Regions from separate parts of the Oceanobacter sp. 5_MG-2023 genome, predicted to be linked through region 1. Evidence: riboswitches for the same ligand, from Rfam matches in the RefSeq annotation. Region 1 holds a riboswitch; the other holds the start of a gene.

Region 1 (10,558 bases):
TTCTACTCCCTCACCAAAACGCTCTCTTCGAGGCGGAAACCAGCACTGCAATTGTTGTAACCGGTCTTCCAGTCCATCATCATCAGCCAGTGCGGTCACAATAGCAGCAGAACGAATCCCGCTGGCAGCAACCGGCTGAATCGTCTCAGTGGTAATACCACCAATACAGGTCAGGGCAACCGCATCACTGCGTCGCACCCAACGGCTCAAGGTATCGCACCCCAGCGGAGGATACTTGAGTGTTTTGGAAAGTGGCTTGAACACCGGGCCAAAAGCAATATACGACGGCTGATAACGCAACGCGTGAAGTATTTCCCACTCGCTATGAGTACTGATCCCCAGCATCAATCCCGCTTCGGACAGGGCCACCAGGTCGGCTTCCAACAAATCTTCCTGCCCCAGATGTACCCCATCGGCCTTCAGTTCCAGTGCCAGTTGCCAGTCGTCATTGATAAACAGTGGCACACCGGCATGGCGACATAACCGAATGGCTTCCCAGGTTTCGTCACGATAGTCCGGGCCAGGGTTTTTGACCCGCCATTGCAGGCTGTCGATCCCCAGTTTCAGCAACCGCCGTAAATGTGCCAGATTATCAACCAGGCCATACAGTCCCAGGCTATGTGGTAACGCCGGGAAGGTTCGGGAAAAAAACATCCGGTCAGATGTCAATGAAGCACTGCTGGTAAGCGGTAACAGTTCCAGCCCCAGCTGGGCGAAGGCGAGCTGACGCACATCCGCGGCGTGCAGCTGATGATAGCCAGAAGCACGCTGGCTGGACGCCGCCAGGCTGGCCAGGGTATTCGCCACCGCCAGCACCACACTGTCATAACGACGTAATCCGGAAGCCAGTCCGGCAGCCAGAGCCGCAGCCAGATGACAACCGGTGCCATGGGCTGACCAGGGCAAGCGGTAATGCATCAACATAAATGACGGTGCCAGTCGCTGCTCCGGGTCCAGCGCCTGGATATCGATGCCCGCCGCGGCTTCCTGTTCGCTGTCCGGGCCGATATACCAGTCAACCAGAATATTTTCTCCCTGACGGCAGTGCTGTCCCTCATCGCTTTTCAAATCCAGTTGCAGCGCCGTAATACCTGTCACCAGAACGGCCCCGGCACCAGCCGCCAACAGGGTCTGGGCGGCCGTAAAAATCCCCTGCCGATGAATATCCGAATCACCGGTCAGCCGTAATAACTCCGTTACATTGGGCGTAATCACATCGGTCAGCTTCAATAACCCGGCGTATTCATCCAGGCAATGCCAACTGGCCAGACCGCCTCCGGTTGCCCCCAGCACCGGGTCCCAGATAATCGGAACCCCACGCTGTTTCAGCAGTTGTAGCCGTTGTAACAGCCAACGGAACAACTCCGGGTCGGGGGGAATCCAGCCCAGACGAACCGCCTGTGGCCAGCCATCATCCTGTAATGCCACCCATTGGGCATCCAGCATTGATTGCGTCACCGGCTCAACCGCCTGTACGCCGCGGCTGCTTTGCGCGGTGATCGCAATCACCAGGGTGGCACAATCCACCCCCATGGCTTGTGCCATCGACACATCGGCCTGCATACCCGCTCCCGCCGAACAGTCAGACGCTGTAATTGACCAGATTCTGGCGCGTTCGGACGGTGCCTTGGGTGTGCCGCAATAACATTCTGAAAAAAGCGTTGTCACGCGTCGTTTACCTCCTTGAAAACGTTGTGTATTAAGAACTTGTCTGGTGCCAGAAAGGCAACCCGAGCAGCGGTGTTGACGGGCTGGCTTGCGGCCGCTCGGTCATTAACCCGGCTTCGTAGGCCATACGCCCACCGGAAACAGCCGCAGCAAACGCAGAAGCCATGGCCACTGGTTGCTCTGCCTGGGCCACGGCGGTATTCAGCAGCACGGCATCAAAGCCCAGCTCCATGGCCTGCATTGCCTGGGATGGCTTCCCCAGCCCGGCATCAATCACCATAAAGGCTTCCGGCAAACGTTGCCGCAAACGTTTCAGCCCTTCCGGATTTTGTAGACCACAGCCACTGCCAATAGGTGCCCCCCAAGGCATGATGCCAACACAACCGGCATCCAATAAGCGCTGACACAGCACCAGATCTTCGGTGCAATACGGTAATACCTTGAAGCCCTGGGAAACCAGCTCGCGGGCGGCTTCCAGCAGCTCAAACGGATCGGGCTGGAGAGTATAGTCATCTCCCATCACTTCCAGCTTGATCCAGGATGTGGCAAACAATTCACGGGCCAGCGTTGCCATCAGAATCGCTTCTCTGGCAGTAAAACACCCGGCCGTGTTTGGTAATAACCGGGCACCCGTCCGACTGGTCGTTTCTTTCAGCAAGGCCCAGTGACCGTTATCTTCAATATTGCGAGCCGTCTGGCGACGTAATGCCACCGTCACAAAGCCGGGGCTGGCAGCGGTGATCGCTTCGGCCATCAGGTCTGGCGAAGGGTATAATGAACTGCCCAGCCACAATCGTCCGGCAATGTCCTCTTCGGCCAGTGTTACCGTCTGTTTTACTGTTGGTACGATCATGCATCACCCTCCTGTCATTGCGCCCAAGATATCAACCTGCATACCATCAACCAGTGCCAGCTCATGATATTGGCCCTGATGGATCAGGCGCTGGTCCACGGCAACCACAAAATTGCCCGCGGCAGCAGCGAACCCTTGTTGCTGCAGCAGCTCATCCAACCGTAATACACTCACTTGTAACCATTCTCCGTTGAGGCATATCTTCATACTGTGGCCTCCGCTGTTGCGCTGGTCTGACGACTGGCCGCCGCTAGCGGCATCAACCCCAGCGGTACCTGATACTCTTGCTGCAAACGGCCGAGTAGCGCCGGTGACAATAAAAACCCATGGCGGTACAAACCATTCACTGCCAGCGTTCCGGCAGAGCGGGTGATTTCAGGTTCATGGTGGCTCAGTGCCGGGCGTAAATTGGAGGCCAGCTCCAGGATGCGGGCTTCTGCCAGCGCTGGTGACAAGGCATACAGGGCACTGAGCATTTCCAGCGCTGAGCGCACACTGACGGGGGATCGATCAGAGCTTTCAATTTCAGTGGCCCCCAAGATGTAGCGCCCCTGCTCCTTGGGAACCAGATACAGATGGTATTTGGGGTGCAGTAATCGTACCGGCCGCTGAATTTCAACATCCGGTGCCTCAATCCAGATTACCTCGCCCCTCACACCGCGCACTTGTGACCGCCAACGCTGGGCGCCAACACCACAGCAATCAATCCATAACACTGCCGGATAAGCTTGTTGGTTCACATACCAATGGCTGTGCGCGTCTTCAGCAACGTAATCAACCGGACTATTCAGACTGATTTTTCCACCAGCGGAAATAATGGCCCGATGTAACAAAACCAATAGACGGCGATTTTCCAGATGACCTTCCGGCATCAGCCAGAGGCCGCGCCGGAATTGCTCCGACAAGTGCGGCTCCAGCGCCTCGATTTGCTGGCGATTTTGCCAGGCAATACCCTGCTCGGCTCCAACATGATGCCGTGCAAGGCATCGCCCCATATCATCCAGCAGACCATTATCGGCGGGATGGGCCACCATCAGAGTCCCTCCCCGGCAAAAATCGATCGTTTCCCCAGTGTCGGCCGACAACGCCTGCAACAGGGTTGGCCATAGTTCCAGCGACTGCAATCCCATCCGGAAAAGATTCGGGCTACAGAGCGGCAACTCACTGTAGGGGGCCACCATGGCGGCGGCGGTATGTGCCGCGGCCCGGGGAGTTGCTGGTGCGAGGGGCTCTTCCTCACTGGCTTCAAACAGGTGAACCCGATAACCCTGACGTGCCAGTCGCCAGCCAATCAGGCTCCCGATCAAGCCAGCTCCGGCAATACAGATTTCGGCTCCGGAGGCTTTCCACGCCTCCCAGTCATACTCGCAGCGGTTATGCATTATCCAGTGCCTCGTCAACCTCGCTCATCTGATCGGTGCTACTGGCGGGATGGTAAAGCTCGCTGCCTTGCTGGCGAAATTCTTCAGCCTTGTCGGCCATCGCTTGCTGGGCTTGTTCCGCGTTAGCAGCGTCTCGTACTTCCTGGGATATTTTCATGGAGCAAAACTTGGGGCCACACATGGAACAGAAATGCGCCAGTTTATGGCCTTCTTTTGGCATGGTTTCATCGTGATAGGCCCGGGCTGTCTCCGGGTCCAGCGCCAGGTTGAACTGATCCTGCCAGCGAAATTCAAACCGTGCTTTGGACATGGCGTTATCGTGTATCTGGGCACCGGGATGTCCCTTGGCCAGATCCGCCGCATGCGCCGCGATGCGATAAGCCATCATGCCCTGTTTGACATCTTCCTTGTTGGGCAAACCCAGATGTTCCTTGGGGGTGACATAACACAGCATGGCGCAGCCGTACCAACCGATCAGGGCGGCGCCAATGCCGGATGTAATGTGGTCGTAACCGGGCGCAATGTCGGTGGTCAGCGGTCCCAGGGTATAAAACGGCGCTTCCTGGCAGTGCTTTAATTGCTCATCCATGTTCTCCTTGATCATATGCATTGGCACATGACCAGGCCCTTCGATAAAGGTCTGCACATCGTGCTGCCAGGCAATTTTGGTCAGTTCGCCCAGGGTGTGTAATTCGGCAAACTGGGCTTCATCGTTGGCGTCTGCAATCGAACCGGGGCGCAAGCCATCTCCCAAAGAGAAACAGACATCGTAGGCTTTCATGATGTCGCAGATGTCTTCGAAGTGACTGTACAGAAAGCTTTCCTGGTGATGCGCCAGGCACCACTTGGCCATAATCGAACCACCCCGGCTGACGATGCCTGTTACCCGCTTGGCGGTCAGCGGAATATGTGCCAGCCGCACCCCGGCATGGATGGTGAAATAATCCACCCCCTGCTCAGCCTGTTCGATCAAGGTATCGCGGAACAATTCCCAGGTCAGGTCTTCTGCGATGCCTCCGCATTTCTCTAACGCCTGATATAGAGGTACGGTACCAACAGGCACCGGCGAGTTACGCAGAATCCATTCACGGGTTTCATGAATGTTTTGCCCGGTCGACAAATCCATAATGGTGTCGGCCCCCCAATGGGTTGCCCATACCAGCTTTTCCACTTCATCGGCAATGGAAGAGGTAACGGCCGAGTTGCCAATATTGGCGTTGACCTTGGTACGGAAGTTACGGCCAATAATCATCGGCTCGCTTTCCGGGTGATTGATATTATTCGGGATCACCGCCCGTCCTCGCGCAACCTCATCACGAACAAATTCCGGGGTAATCAAGGCAGGAATATTGGCACCCCAGCTTTGCCCCGGATGCTGCTGTGTCAGCGCATCGGCTAACGCCTGCTCGGTCAGCCCGAGGTTTTCGCGGATGGCAATGTATTCCATTTCCGGGGTGATAATCCCCTGCCTGGCATAATGCAACTGGGTGACATTGTTGCCCGGCAAGGCACGCCGTGGCTTGCGTTCAGTTTTCATACGCCACTGCTCGTAACGCAAATCCATATCGCGGGTCTGGCTGAAATATGAGCTGGACTGGGCCAGCACTTCCGTATCGGAGCGCTCGTCAATCCACGGTTGCCGCAGTGCGGACAAGCCTTTGGCAAGATCCAGATCAAGCGCCGGATCACTGTACGGGCCCGACATATCGTAAACCCGCACCGGTGGATTATGCTCGGTGTTGCCATCACTCAATTGGGTAGGCGTCAGCTCAATTTCCCGAACTCCGACCTGTATATCGTCCCGGGAGCCCTGAATATAGACCTTGCGTGAGGCCGGATAACTCAAGCGATCCAGCTGCGCCTGGGTCAGTGGCGACTCGGCATTGGCGGTATTGCCGTGTGTTTTGTCATGTGTTTCATTGTTGGCGGAAGCCATACTTGATACCTCTCTGAATATGGAAAGGATCAGGCAGGCAGCGGTACAAGAAAGAAAAGAGGCGGGTCATGGCCGATCACGTATCAGGTTCAGCCGGGCAACTGATACCTTCATGCAGAACCCAAACATCCATCACAGTAAAAGGATGCCGGATCATACGTGACTTTTCTGTTCCCTACGCTGGCACTAACCAGATCAGGTTCAACGGGATCCGCAATTGCGATCTCAGCCTCCAATGAGGCACCCCGACAGAATGTTCGAGCAGATTAAACGCTATTTATGACGGCGACAAGCCTTCTACGCCAAAAGAAGCACTCAGCAGAAAATGTGCCCGGGCCGTGGCAATCGGTTGTTGCCGGTCACTTTGCCAGGCAGTGATAGCCACATTGGCCACTCGCACCCCTTGTCGCCAGATCTGGCAATCAACCAGGGTATCCTGATCGCGCCCGGCCCGTAGATAGTCCAGCGAGAAGTCGATCAGTTTGGGCAAACCCATGGGTTCCGCACGGATCAGCACCTGAATCGAGGCTGCCAATTCCATAAATCCACCAATCACGCCACCATGAATGGCTGGCAATAATGGATTACCAATATTGTCCGGGTTCCTGGGTAAGCGAAATAATAATTCTCCCTCTTGTTGCAATACTTCGGCACCGATAACCGCCGCATAGGGAATCGCATTCATCAAGGATTGATAGTCTCCACTGGCGCGGGCATATTGGACCTTGCTGGCAAAATCATCCTGCTGGGTGGTCGTTTGATCCGTCATCCGTTGTCTCCCTGAATACCCGTTGCCAGCGCATTGGCCGGTTGCAAATGCGTCAAGCGCATAAACGTTGCATTGCATTTGGCGATCACTTCACCATCATCGGCCTGCACCACCCGACAGTCGGCAAACACCACCGAGGCAGTGACCCGCTGCACACTGGCGTGAGCCAACAGGTTCTGACCGCTGCGAGCCGAACGCATATAATCCACCCGCAAATCCAGCGTCGGGCACAACTCAAATCCCGGCAAGGCGTTGACTACCGCGGTGCCACAGGCAGTATCCATCAGAGTCGTCAAACTGCCGCCGTGCAAGGCTCCGGTGATCGGATTACCAACCAGTTCAGGCGCATAGGGCAGCATCATGACCAGCCCGTTGGCATCCGCAGAAACCAGAGAGATACCCAGTACCTGACAATGTCGCAACACCGAGATAAAACGCGCTGCGCGTGCAAAACGCTCGGCGTCAGAAATCGGCTCGACGGTTTCATTATTGCCCATAATTCACTCGTCTCTTTTATAATTAACTTTTTGGAATAATACCCAAGATAGTCCACCACGCAAGACATCCATGCCAACCATGCCTTCAGGTCAACACCAATCGGCCCCGGCACCATCCAGCGCTGCGGTAAAACCAGTCCCCTTGCTCACTCTGACGGTTGTTGACAGGTTCGTCATATCCCTGTCACGGCCGGAATCTACCGTCAGGTTTTCGCGACAGGAGCAAGAGGATGAACTGGTGGCAACATGGAGTCGTTTATCAAATATATCCACGCAGTTTTCAGGACTCAAATAATGATGGTATTGGCGACCTGCAAGGACTGATCAGCCGCCTCGATTACCTTAATGACGGAACGCCGGATTCGCTGGGTATCGATGCTATCTGGCTCTCACCTGTCTACCCGTCACCGATGCTGGATCTTGGCTACGACATCTGTGATTACCAGGCTATTGACCCGGTATTTGGTACCCTGGCCGATTTTGACCAGCTGCTGCAACAGGCCCATCAGCGTGATATTCGTATTATTCTGGATCTGGTCGCCAACCACACATCGGATCAACACCCCTGGTTTATCGATAGCTGCCAACCTGGATCCAGCAAGGCCGACTGGTATCTCTGGCACGAGGGTAACACCCGTCCGAATAATTGGCAGGCATGCTTTGGTGGTTCTGGCTGGAGCTGGCATCCCGTCAGAAAAGCCTGGTATTTTCATTCGTTCTTGCCCCAACAGCCAGACTTAAACTGGCGTCACCCTGAGGTACAGCAAGCGATACAAGCCGTGATGGAATTCTGGCTGGCCCGCGGCGTCGATGGCTTTCGTCTCGATGTGGTCAATCTTTTTTACAAGGCCAGAGACCTGCAGAACAACCCGACAGATTGGCTCAAACCGGCACGGCCTTACGACCGTCAGAGACATATTCACGACCGGGACCAGCCAGAAATGCACGAGCTGCTCAAACAGATGCGCTCGTGGGTTGATCAGTACCCGGACCGCATGATGGTCGGAGAAATATTTATCGCCGATTCAGATGATGCCAGCCTGCCCGCCAGCTACTGCGGCAATGGTGATGAACTGCACTTGGCGTTTAATCTGGCTTTTTTGCGGGCTCCATTTTCAGCCCGAGCATTCCGTGCCGTCATTCATCAGTGGATCGACTTGCTAGGGCACGAGAACTGGCCGAATTACACCCTCAGCAACCATGATATCAAACGCCATATCAGCCGTTATGCCGCTCACTCAGACCGCACCCAGGCTGAACAACCACCTCACAAGCACAGCCTCGAACGGGCACGTCTGCTGGCGATGCTGCTGCTGACACTACGCGGTACACCCTTTTTGTATTACGGTGAAGAAATTGGCATGCCGGAACAACCCGTTTCCCTGCCCCAGCGACAAGATCCGGTGGGCAAACGTTACTGGCCCTTTCACCCTGGCCGCGACGGTTGCCGGCGGCCAATGATGTGGCAAATACCCAATACCTTTTCCAGCGCGGCCAGCTGGTTACCAGAAAGGGTGATTGAGGGTACAAGTGTCACCGACCAAAGCCATGACCCCGACAGCCTGCTGAGCTGGTATCGACACTTGATCTGGCTGCGCAAACGCACTCCGGCCTTGTACCGGGGCAAACTCAAACTTATTGGCAGTCCTGACGAAGTGCTTGCCTACGAGCGTTGTGAGCAGCCACACCGTTTACTGGTATTGCTGAACTTTTCCAGCCAGCCACAGCCAGTTAACCTGCACCATCATGCTGTTATGCGCTGCCTCGCCAACAGCCATGCATCCGCTGCCCCGGCATACCGGGACGGTTCGTTATTACTCGAGCCACTGCAGGCACTGATACTGGAAATCAATCCGGACTTTCCGCAACGGGCCTCAGTGGCTCCATGACTAGCAGCAACACTGATCCAGTCAGACCCATGCTAACGGGGGCATCCATTTAATCCTGCACGGCTCTGCGCGAGTGTTGCCGTTGTTCAGGGCAAGGCGACGAATGCAGCGAAATGACGAGTCCTTTTCAAATTCGTCAACACCGCACTGGACGGCGGCAACCCGCGCCCTTCGGGGGCTGCCGGATGATCTCGACTCGGTGTCGCCGACTTTTGACTTGACCCGTCAGGCCTGCAAGTCAGCTTCGTGATTCGAAACCATCCGGTAGCCCAGAGTGAGCACCGGATTAAATAGATGCCCCCTAACGCTGACCGGCAAACAGCTGATCGCGATAAGCATGGGATGGATAAATACCAAAAATACGAATATCCCGGGCAAAATATTCCAGCTCATTCAAAGCCAATTGCATATTGGCCTCCTGAGGATGTCCAAGGATATCGGCATGAAATAGACTGGCTTCCATACTGGCGCCATCCATATAACTTTCCAGCCGCAACAGGTTAATACTGTTGGTGGCGAATCCGCCTAATGCCTTGTAAAGCGACGCTGGAATATTACGGACGGTAAATAACACACTGGTGATATAGGTGATATCCGGCTGTCGTATTTCGTGCTGATGTTCCCGGGCAAACACCAGAAAACGAGTGGTATTACCCATCACATCCTGAAAGTTTTCATGCACCACTTCCAGGCCATACAAATCAGCCGCCAAGGCCGATGCAATTGCCCCTCGATGGCGATCACCACTGGCTGAGAGATCCTCGGCTTCCTGGGCGGTGTCCATGGTCGGCACCGCTTTCATCCCCAGATTCACAATACGCTGATGACACTGAGCCAGCGCCTGGGGATGCGAAGCCACCGACTCAATATCCATAAGCTGCACCCCTGGTAATGCCAGCAAACAGTGATTGACCGGCTCAAAATGCTCGGTAATTGCGCACAAGCGCGTGCGCGGAATAATTCGATAGATTTCCTCAACCCGACCTGCGGTCGAGTTTTCCAGCGGGATCATTGCCCGGTCAACCTGACCAGCACTGACCAGCTCCAGCGCGGCCTGGAAATCTTCACAAGCAACCGCTTCCCAATCCGGAAATACCCGGCTGCACGCAAGGTGAGAATAGGCACCCGCAGTCCCTTGATAAGCAACACGGCCAGCCATGACGTTCTCCTGAATTCCCACTACAGCGATAACCGCTGAATCAAGTGGTTTGCACCAACAAAAAACACAAGCACCAAAAAAGAGCGCATTATGCACCAATAAATTACAATACTTTCTGAAATAGTGAGGCCGCCAACCGACCCACTCTCGCCCCACCAGCAAGATGTCACGCTGACCATCGGTCAGTACGGGGCTTTACTATCAACTGGAACCAAAGTTCATACATTGGCCAGTTTGACATGTAGTCTGGCACGGTCTCTGCTACAAAGCATACAGCAAGCCTCTGATATATCAGCATAAACCCGCGATAGAGGCCAACCTTAATACGCGGCTTCAGCAGCGCATGACCGACTTGCGAGGACTATCATGACCACCACACTCTGGCCCGGAACACGACCTCTTGAT
Region 2 (10,558 bases), on a different contig from region 1:
GGACTGGCGAAAGAGCCAGTGAGCCAGGAAGTGCTGGATGCATACGGTCTGGAGTCTCTGGCTTTTGGTCGCGAATACATCATTCCGAAAGCAGTCGATTCCCGTCTGTTGGGCGCGGTGTCTTTTGCCGTTGCACAAGCTGCGATTGAAACCGGTGTAGCAGCAGGCCCAATGCCTGCCAACTACCCGTTAAAAACGATTGCTGATATCTGATCTGGCGATTGTTTGATACAAAAAAACCGCCCCTCTTGCGAGGGGCGGTTTTTTTTGTGGCCAGCGTTTTTGATGACACGGTTATCAGGCGTTGTGGCCAGCCATTGTTGTGATCTGGTGATCAGACGCTGTAACGCTGACGCAAGGCGTTGATACGATCTGTCAGTGGCGGGTGAGACGCGGCCAGCGCTGCCAGTTTGCCTTCACCAGCAATACCAAAGGCGACCAGCTCGCCATTCAACTCGCTGGGTTGGTCATAACTTTCCTGTAACCGTGCCAGCGCATTGATCATGGCGACCGGGCTGACCAGGTCAGCTCCGGCAATATCGGCACGATACTCACGACGACGACTGAACCAGGCGACAATAAACGACGCCAGGATGCCAAGCACAATTTCGGATACAAATGTGGCGATAAAAAAGCCGATGCCTGGACCGTTTTCGTTTTTCAGAATAGCCTTGTCGACAAAATTACCAATAATACGGGCAAAGAACATCACAAAGGCGTTGATTACCCCCTGAATCAGGGCCAGCGTCACCATATCCCCGTTGGCAACGTGACCAATCTCATGGCCCAGCACGGCTTTTACTTCGTCTTTGCTCATGCGTTGTAGCAGACCGGTTGAAACCGCCACCAGAGCATCGTTACGATTCCAGCCAGTGGCAAAGGCATTGGGTTGATGAGAGTTGAACACCCCCACTTCCGGCATGCCGATCCCAGCCTTGTCGGCCAGCTCTTGCACCGTGCTGACGAGCCATTGCTCGCTGGCGTTATGGGGGGATTCGATTACCTGGACGTTCATGCCGCGCTTGGCCATCCACTTGGACAGCAGCAAGGACACGGCAGAACCCGCCATACCAAACACCAGACAGAATATCAGCAGGTTGCCAAAATCCAGCCCTTGCTGTGAAAAGTAGCTGCCAACGCCGAGAATCGACAAGGTAATACTGGCGACCAGAATCACCGCCAGGTTGGTGGCCAAAAACAGGATAATGCGCAACATGATATTCCTCCTGTGGAATGAATTAGGCGCAAATATGAACTCTCATTATGACCACAAGATTGAGACGATGACGGCGTAATTCAAGTAAAAGAATGCGACAGCAAGAACGAAATCCGGTGCAGGATTGGTATCCGATGGAATATCCGTATAATGGCCGCGTCCCAGGGGGTGGCTGGATCAGCCTGAGACTTGCCAAATGGCATAAACCCCTAGAACCTGATCCGGTTAGTACCGGCGTAGGAATGGGCGAGTGCTGTGAGTTATTCCTGGCATATCGACAGTCTTTTTGTTGCTAAATGGATTAGCGACCTACGCGTTATCCTGTACACCAAACCGGGTCTCCTTTTTGAATTATTTAAGAGGACAGACCCAATGATATGTCGCAAGACACCTTTATTCCTGGCCGTATCCGCGGCTGTATTCACCCTGTCAACGTATGCCGACCAGTCTGCCATGGAAGAAGTGGTCGTGACGGCGGATTTTCGCCAGACCGATGTCCAGTCCATTCCGGAAGCAACGACCGTTGTTGGTGCGGCTGCTATTGAACAGCGCTCGGCGGATCATCTCGAAAGCCTGCTGGCGCTGGCTCCCAACGTCAACTTTACTTCCGGTGCTTCCCGGGGGCGTTTTTTCCAGATTCGCGGTATTGGTGAACGCAGCCAGTATGTGGACCCGGTCAACCCATCGGTGGGTTTGCGGGTTGATGGCATCGACATGACCGGGCTGGGCGGTGGTGCAGGTTTGTTTGATGTGCAGCAGGTCGAGGTCTTGCGCGGCCCACAAGGCACCCGTTTTGGTGCCAATGCCCTGGCCGGTATGATCAATATCGAAAGTAATGATCCAACAGAACAGTTTGAAGGCATGGTGTCGGGCAAACTGGGTAACTACAACACCAAAGCCCTCGGTGCCGTGGTGTCAGGGGAAGTCGGCCCGGGATTGAATATGCGCTTGTCGGCGCATCAGAACAGCTCGGATGGGTATATTCACAACGCTTACCTCGATCGTGATGACACCAACAATATCGATGAACAGCTGGTACGTCTGAAAGGCAATCTGGCGCTGGATGAGCGTAATACCCTGGCACTGACCTGGTTGTATATCGATGTGGATAACGGCTTTGATGCCTTTTCTCTCGATAATAACCGCACCACCTATTCCGATAATCCGGGTGTTGATCGGCAGAATACCCATGCCGCCGCCCTGACCTGGACATCGGAAATGGCCGAGGCGTTTGATCTGCGCGTGCATGCCTCTGGCAGCAACGGCAACACCGAATACAGCTACGACGAAGATTGGGCTTATGGCGAATACGATGGCACCACCGACAACATCTGTGTAACGCCGGGCACTTGTTTGGCCAATCAAGGAGGGTATAGCTCTACTGACCAGTATCTGCGCGACCACCGCCGCCGTGAACTGGACGTGCGCTTGACCTCTACCGAAGCAGGACAATTGTTCTCCGGTTCGACCGACTGGGTTGTGGGTGTATATCGTATGACCCGCTCAGAAGATATGACCCGCTTCTATACCTGGAATACGGAGACCTTTTTCAGTGACCTCAACACCGCTTCCACGGCGGTCTATGGTGAATTGTCCGTTCAAGCCAGCGACGACCTGGTGGTAACGACGGGTGTGCGCAGTGAACAGTGGAACACCGACTATGACGACAGTAACGCCATTAACAATGACCGCACTGAAAGCTTGTGGGGCGGTAAAGTGGCGCTGGAATACCTGCTTAATAGCAACCAGCTGGCTTATGCGTCATTGGCGCGTGGTTATAAAGCCGGTGGGGTGAATACCGACCAAGACATCAGCGAAGACCATCGCACTTTCGATACCGAGTTTAATAATGCGCTGGAAGCCGGATTAAAATCCAGCCTGCTCGACGACACCTTACGCACTCGTGTAGCGGCCTTTTATATTCAGCGTAAAGACCAGCAAGTCAAAAGTTCGTTGGCGGTACAAAACGAAGATAACAGCGGTATCAGCTTCCAGGACTATCTGGCCAACGCCGCCGAAGGGGTTAACTACGGTCTGGAACTGGAAACCGACTGGGCACTCAGTGAACAGCTGAACTGGACTTTCAGTGGTGGCTGGTTACAAACCAAGTTTATCGACTATCAGTACGAAACCGCCGATGGCACCTTCAGCATGAACGGTCGTGAGCAGGCTCAGTCGCCGACGTACAGCTTTGCCAACAGTCTGGCTTATGCGGTTGGCAACGGCCTGACGTTGGTACTGGAAAACGAAGCCAAAGACAGCTTCTACTTTTCCGACAGTCATTATGAAGAATCCACCGCCTATGTCATGTGGCATGCCCGGGTGGCGTATGATGGTAGCAATTACCAGCTGGCCGTGTACGGCCGTAACCTGACCGATGTCGAGCAGGAAGTCCGTGGTTTCCACTTTGGTAATGACCCCCGTGACGGCTACACCAACGAGCGCTGGGTACAGTATGGCGACCCGCGACTGGTTGGCGTGGAAGGCAAATACTATTTCTGACCGGTTGTTTATTCAGGCCAGTCACTGCTGACTGGCCTATGCTTTATTCCCGTAATCCCATCCTAATCTCAGGAGTACCGTATGGAACTTTCCGTTGATATCAGCGCATACCCATTGGCAGACAAATATATCCCCGCGATCAAAGACTTTATCGAGCGTCTGCAAGGGACCGAAGGACTGACCGTGGTGTGCAATACCATGTGCACCCAGGTGTTTGGTGACTACGATCTGGTCATGAATACCATTGCCGCAGAAATGAAACACTCGTTCGAAACCTATGGCAAAGCCATTTTTGTCTATAAGATGATTCCGGGTGTGAATCTGGACCCTGCGCTCAAGCCACACGGCTAGGCTTGGGGATTGGGTTTGAGGGCCAGGTTTAAGGGGTGTCGTGGGAACAGGATTGGATGCCTCGGCGGCGGTGATCAACCGCCGTACTGACATCACGACCAGCACGACCAGCACGACCAGCACGACCAGCACGACCAGCACGACCAGCACGACCAAGACCAGAACCACAGACACCAAATCATCGCCACGACCCTGTAACGCCCATAAGGCGCTGCTCTGGTTGTGCGAGACAACTCCGAGGTAATCCAATCCGATGGATAACATAGTGAGCCAGATGACAGCTGCTCTGGCTGCCCAAAGCCTCCCCGAGGTCATTGCCGTGGTGCTGGGGCTTGCTTATCTGGTACTGGCCATGCGTCAGAGTAACTGGTGCTGGTATGCGGCCTTTGGCAGTACTGCCATTTTCAGCTGGTTGTTCTGGGATGTCAGCTTGCTGATGGAATCGGCGCTGAATGTCTATTATCTGCTGATGGCTCTCTATGGCTGGTGGGCCTGGCAGCATTCCGCTGCGGATGAAACCACCGAAGAACTGCCAATCCAGCGCTGGAACCTGACACAGCATATGCTGACACTGGCGGCCATTGCTGGGCTGACACTGGTGAGTGGTGCCTTGTTACACAGCAATACCAGCGCGGTCATGCCTTATCTGGATTCCTTTACCACCTGGGGCGCGGTGATCACTACCTGGATGGTGACTCGTAAAGTGCTGGAAAACTGGCTTTACTGGATTGTGATCGATGCCGTGGCGATTTATCTGTATATCGACCGTGAGTTGTATCTGACCGCCACCCTGATGGCTATTTATGTGGTGCTGGCTGCCATCGGCTGGTTTGTCTGGCATAAGGATTATCGTGACCAGAGTGTGCGGCACAACCATCGGGATGCACCCGATTGGCAGCAAGTTTGAGCTGGCTGTTTCTCCCCTGCACTGAGCCGCCACACGACGCTCAGTGTCAGCATATTCTGGCGGAATGGCAGAACTGGGACCTGTGTGATCACGCCCCTGGTGTGGATGACATGGTGTTGATGACCGGCGGCCTGACCAATCGTAGCTGGGCACTGACACTGGATTCTGGCGAATACGTGGTACGGCTCAGTGCAGCCAACAGCCAGTCGCTGGATATTTGTCGTGAAACCGAATACCGCATTCAACAGCGGGCCGCCCAGGCTGGTCTGGCACCCCGGATACGTTACCGCAGTGCCGATGACAGTTACTGGATCGTCGACCGGGCCGATGGCCCGGAACTGTCGGAGTGTATGCGCGGTAGCATCAGCACTGAACTGATGACCATACTGGCGCAACAACTGATCCGGCTTCATACCTTGCCCTTCGGTCCAGATTTGCCTGAGCTGCATGTGGCGGTCAAGGCCGAGCACTACTGGCGTGCCATTGAAGCTCGCTGGCCCGGAGACTGGAGCCAGCAGCGATTACCGTTGCAGCACTTGCTGGCCGAGGCGCCAGGGCCAGAACGGGCGCTGTGTCATATGGACCCGAACCCGCTTAACTGGCGCTTACATCAGGGACGCTGGATTCTGATCGATTGGGAATATGCCGCGGTGGGTCATCCTTGTTGGGATATCGCCGGGTTGGCAGTATCAGCCAACATGAAAGCAGAGCAGCAACAGCAGTGGTGCGCTCTGTTTGGCATTGATGTCATGGGGAAGGATTGGCAACGGGCCTTGCTGCAAGAGCACTATTTTGCGGTGCTCTGGTATGGCGTACAGGGCATGATCGACCAGCCCCGGCTGGTGGCCGAGCTCGACGAGCTGCATCGTGCGGCTCGCCAACTGGACTGACCCGCAGCAAGCCGGGTTCCATGGCCCGTCGTATTAAGCGGCGGGCTGGCGTCTGCGGCACAGTTTGTCGCGGTATTCCGCCGGATCCTTGCTGATCGCCATTTGCCCGTCGGCGGCGGTCAGCTGGGCTGACTGCAGCTGTTGGGTCAATATCCGGCTGAGCCAGAATCTCAATGCCGCGCCACGCAAGGCCATTGGCCAAAGCGCCTGTTCGGCTTCAGTGAACGGCCGTACCGACTGATAACCCTCCAGCAAGGCCTCCAGCAAGTTGTACTGCCAGTTACCATGGCTGTCGCAACACCAGTCGTTGGCAGCAATGGCAAGGTCAAAAATCCAGGCGTCCTGACAAGCGTTATACAAATCCAGAATGGCCCCCAGTTTCGGGCCAGCAGCGGTATTTTCAAACAACACGTTATCGTGGAACAGATCACCGTGAATCCAGCCATGGGGTAACGACAGCCAGTCTCCCCGGATCTGTTGCTGCTGCTGGATCTCATCTCGCAACAGGGCCATATCGGCTTCATTCAGGACATGGGTCAGTGTGCCCGCCATATAAGTCCACCAGTCGAGACTGCGACTGTTGGGGCGCTGGACATCAAGGTCTGCTGCCGCCAGATGCAATTGTGCCAGTCCGGCGGCGGCCTGGCGGGCATGACTGGCAGTTGGATGCTCGACATGCTCGCCCGCCAGACGCGGACACAGAATTGCCGGTTTGTGTTCGAGGGAAAACAGCCACTGGCCATCACGATTGGCGATGGGTGCGGGCACAGGTAACGATGACGATTGCCCGGCAGCATTGGCGCGGCCAAGATGATTGGCCAGCGCAACAAATTGCTCGACTTCATCGGCAGCATGGTGCTCAAACAACGTCAGCACAAACTCACCGGCCGTGGTAGTGACAAAGTAATTGGTATTTTCAATACCTCCGGCGATGCCGCGCAAAGACAGCAGCGAGCCGAGCTCGAATTGTTCGAGCCAGACGGCCAGAGTGGATTGTGGGACGGGCGTATAGACAGACATAACGTGATTATATCACCAGCGGAAGATAACCCATTTGGGTACGACGATATCGGGATTGTCTTTGCGGACAAAGTTATCCCCTTGAGATTCTGGTACCAGGTAATACGGCTTGCCTACTTTGGGCTCGACCTTGATTTCAACCAGTTCGCCATTGACCCGGAACTCATAAAAGGTTTTGTCGCCATCATTACGGATGGTAACAGACTCTCCACTTGGGTCGGCCGCAAAGCCAACGCTCGAAAACAGCGCTGAAGCCAGAGTAACACCCAGCATCACGGTGGCACGACGGAGGTTCAGACGAGTCGGGGTCTTCATGTTAGGATGCCTTTCAATTTCAATTCTTCCTTATTGTATGCCGACCCGGACGTGAACCCCAGCGCCAGCGGCCGGATTTTGCCGAGTCTACAGGAATTCTGTTATGCCCAAGTCTGTTGTTCTTATCGACGGATCTTCCTATCTGTTCCGTGCCTTTCATGCCATTCCACTGCTGACCAATTCACGCGGTGTGCACACCAATGCAGTGAAAGGCGTGATCAGCATGATCAAACGACTGCAAAAAGACTATCCCGATGCCCAGATGGTGGCGGTGTTTGATGCCAAAGGCAAAACCTTTCGTAACGATATGTACCCGGAGTACAAAGCCAATCGCCCGCCAATGCCGGACGAGCTGCGCGAACAAATCGCCCCCATCCATGACATCATCCGCGCCATGGGCCTGCCGCTGCTGATTGTCGACGGTGTGGAAGCCGACGACGTTATCGGCACGTTGGCGGCCCAGGCCGAAGCCAGCCAGTGTCAGGTGGTTATTTCCACTGGCGACAAGGACATGGCGCAGCTGGTAGACCCGCACGTTTCGCTGATCAATACCATGACCAGCACCTTTCTGGATGTCGACGGGGTAAAAGAAAAATTTGGCGTACCTCCAGAGCACATCATCGACTACCTGGCGCTGATGGGCGACAAGGTCGATAACATTCCCGGCGTGCCCAAGGTTGGTGAAAAAACCGCCGTCGGGCTGGTGGCTGGATTAGGCTCGCTGGAAACCATCTACGCCAATCTGGATCAGGTCAAGACCCTCAGCTTCCGTGGTGCCAAAACCCTGGCGCCAAAGCTGGAAGAACACAAGGACCAGGCCTTTCTGTCGAAAGAGCTGGCCACCATCAAATGTGATGTCGAGCTGCCGCAATCGCTGGGAGAGTTGCACAGTACGACAACCGACACCGATGCCTTGCTGGCGCTGTATCAGAGCATGGAATTCAAAGCCTGGATCGCCGAGTTATCGGAGGCATCCAGTAACCCGCCCGAAGCCAACAGCTCTGACAGCCGACCCTCAAGTGCCAGCGCTGAACAGCCGTTGGCAACCGCTGCTGACACCGCCACGGAAGTGGATGTCCCGACCGTCAGTGCTGAACCGGGTGAATACGAGCTGGTGCTGACGCAGGCCGACCTCGACCGCTGGGTTGAGCAGCTCAAAGCCAGTGAACTGTTTGCCTTCGATACCGAAACCACCTCGCTTAACTACAAGGACGCCCGCATTGTGGGCGTCTCGTTTGCGGTGGAAGCCGGCCAGGCTGCTTACGTACCATTGGCACATGATTATGACGGCGCACCGGAACAGCTCGACCGCGACACCGTATTGGCACAACTCAAGCCGCTGCTGGAAGATAACAACCACAAAAAAGTCGGCCAACACATGAAGTACGACGCCCACGTACTGGCCAACCACGGTATTCACCTGCAAGGGGTGCAGTTCGATACCCAGCTGGAAAGCTATGTGCTGGATTCCGTCGCGACCCGTCATGATATGGACAGCCTGGCGTCAAAGTATCTGGAATATCAAACCACCTCGTTTGAAGACGTGGCGGGCAAGGGCGTCAAACAAAAAACCTTTAATCAGGTTGAACTCGATATGGCCGGGCCATACGCCGCCGAAGACGCCGATATCACCCTGCGTCTGCATCAGACCCTGTGGCCCCAACTGCAAAATCAGGGCGCATTGGCGAAGGTTTTTACTGACATTGAAATGCCCGTTATGCCGATCCTTACGGCGATGGAATCCCTCGGGGCACTGATTGATGCCGACAAACTGCATGAGCAAAGCGCCGAGCTGGAGCAAAAACTGCAGCAGCTGGAGCAGCAGGCTCACGACGTGGCGGGACAAGTCTTTAACCTTGGGTCGCCCAAGCAGCTGGGCGAAATCCTGTATCAGAAACTCGGCTTGCCCGTGAAAAAGAAAACCCCGAAAGGGGCACCGTCAACGGCGGAAGAAGTGCTGCTGCAGCTGGCGGAAGAAGGCCATGAACTGCCCAAAATCATCCTCGAAAACCGGGGGTTGGCGAAATTAAAAAGCACCTATACCGACAAGTTACCCACCATGATTGCCGGATCGACCGGGCGGGTGCACACCTCCTACCATCAGGCTGTGGCTGCCACCGGGCGCTTGTCGTCCAGTGATCCGAACTTACAGAATATTCCGATCCGCTCTGAGGAAGGTCGCCGTATTCGTCAGGCATTTATCGCGCCGCCAGGCTACCGGCTGGTGGCGGCAGATTACTCCCAGATTGAACTGCGCATCATGGCGCACCTGTCGGGTGATGACGGTTTGTTGAAAGCCTTCAGCGAAGGCCGGGATGTACACCGGGCTACCGCGGCAGAAGTCTTTGGTGTTGATGAAGCCGACGTCACCGACAACCAGCGCCGCAGCGCCAAGGCGATCAACTTTGGTTTGATTTATGGCATGTCGGCGTTTGGGTTGGCAAAGCAGCTGGGCATTGGCCGTGGCGAAGCCCAGGATTACGTCAACCTCTACTTCGAACGTTACCCCGGTGTGCGGGAATATATGGACAACACCCGTGAACACGCCAAAGACCTGGGCTATGTCGAAACCATCTTTGGCCGTCGTCTGTACCTGCCGGAAATAAAATCCCGCAACGGCCAGCGTCGTCAACACGCAGAACGTACCGCGATCAACGCGCCGATGCAGGGCAGCGCCGCCGACATTATCAAGCGCGCCATGATTCGGGTCGCCAACTGGCTACCGGATTCCGGGTTTGATGCCCGCATGGTCATGCAAGTGCACGATGAACTGGTGCTGGAAGTACGCGCAGAAGAAGCGGATGTATTTGCTGAAGCCCTGAAACAGCAAATGCAGGGCGCGGCTGAATTACGGGTACCGCTGCTGGTGGAAGCCGGGATCGGTGACAACTGGGATGAGGCTCACTGAGCCTCGCTGTTCTACGGCGCTTGTGGTCTGAGTCATCAGGAGAGCGGTGATCAGCAGGCGCCATCGTTCTGCACTGGCTTGACGGTATCGACTGCGAAAACCTGTCATGCCAAGGCTCGACCGAACGATACCGAATGGAATCCCGTGCACTCGCCTTTGAACTCGCCTCTCACTCTCTGTGGGCGATTTTGTCTTATCCACGACAATGTCGGGTTTCTCTCCTGCCAAACCTTGCCACCGCCATCCGCAGAGATTGGCTGTTGGAAGTGAGATGGCGCTGCTGACGTGAGGTTCTGACGGTTTTGGATTGACTGGCCCGGTTGGTCTGACTTGTGCTTCGTTATATATAAAATTATATAACGGTAGGAATATTGTATGGTTTCATCGAAATGGACTCACCGCCTGACAGCGACACTGGTTGCCATGCTGATGTTGGGGGGTTCTGCCCG

What was found. A riboswitch is a leader RNA that binds a small molecule or an ion and turns the genes downstream of it on or off. The one in region 1 is predicted to bind thiamine pyrophosphate.
Region 2: it holds a riboswitch for thiamine pyrophosphate, as region 1 does, so the genes downstream of both, Q4551_RS00280 (TonB-dependent receptor) here and thiC (phosphomethylpyrimidine synthase ThiC) in region 1, are expected to answer to the same signal.

Annotation. Positions count from the first base shown of each region.
Region 1 is NZ_JAUORS010000004.1:40,112-50,669, reverse strand. Features, by position in the region: gene Q4551_RS04160 (thiamine phosphate synthase) at 1-1,668, opposite strand, end outside; gene Q4551_RS04155 (thiazole synthase) at 1,700-2,521, opposite strand; gene Q4551_RS04150 (MoaD/ThiS family protein) at 2,525-2,728, opposite strand; gene Q4551_RS04145 (FAD-dependent oxidoreductase) at 2,725-3,903, opposite strand; gene thiC (phosphomethylpyrimidine synthase ThiC) at 3,896-5,839, opposite strand; TPP riboswitch at 5,995-6,097, opposite strand; gene Q4551_RS04135 (PaaI family thioesterase) at 6,117-6,608, opposite strand; gene Q4551_RS04130 (PaaI family thioesterase) at 6,605-7,105, opposite strand; gene Q4551_RS04125 (alpha-amylase family glycosyl hydrolase) at 7,336-8,994, shown strand; gene Q4551_RS04120 (prephenate dehydratase) at 9,296-10,153, opposite strand; gene Q4551_RS04115 (hypothetical protein) at 10,520-10,558, shown strand, end outside.
Region 2 is NZ_JAUORS010000001.1:50,188-60,745, reverse strand. Features, by position in the region: gene Q4551_RS00290 (malic enzyme-like NAD(P)-binding protein) at 1-213, shown strand, start outside; gene htpX (protease HtpX) at 335-1,216, opposite strand; TPP riboswitch at 1,371-1,476, shown strand; gene Q4551_RS00280 (TonB-dependent receptor) at 1,589-3,718, shown strand; gene Q4551_RS00275 (hypothetical protein) at 3,800-4,069, shown strand; gene pnuC (nicotinamide riboside transporter PnuC) at 4,344-4,976, shown strand; gene Q4551_RS00265 (phosphotransferase) at 4,961-5,866, shown strand; gene Q4551_RS00260 (homoserine kinase) at 5,900-6,886, opposite strand; gene Q4551_RS00255 (DUF2782 domain-containing protein) at 6,899-7,201, opposite strand; gene polA (DNA polymerase I) at 7,305-10,109, shown strand; gene modA (molybdate ABC transporter substrate-binding protein) at 10,485-10,558, shown strand, end outside.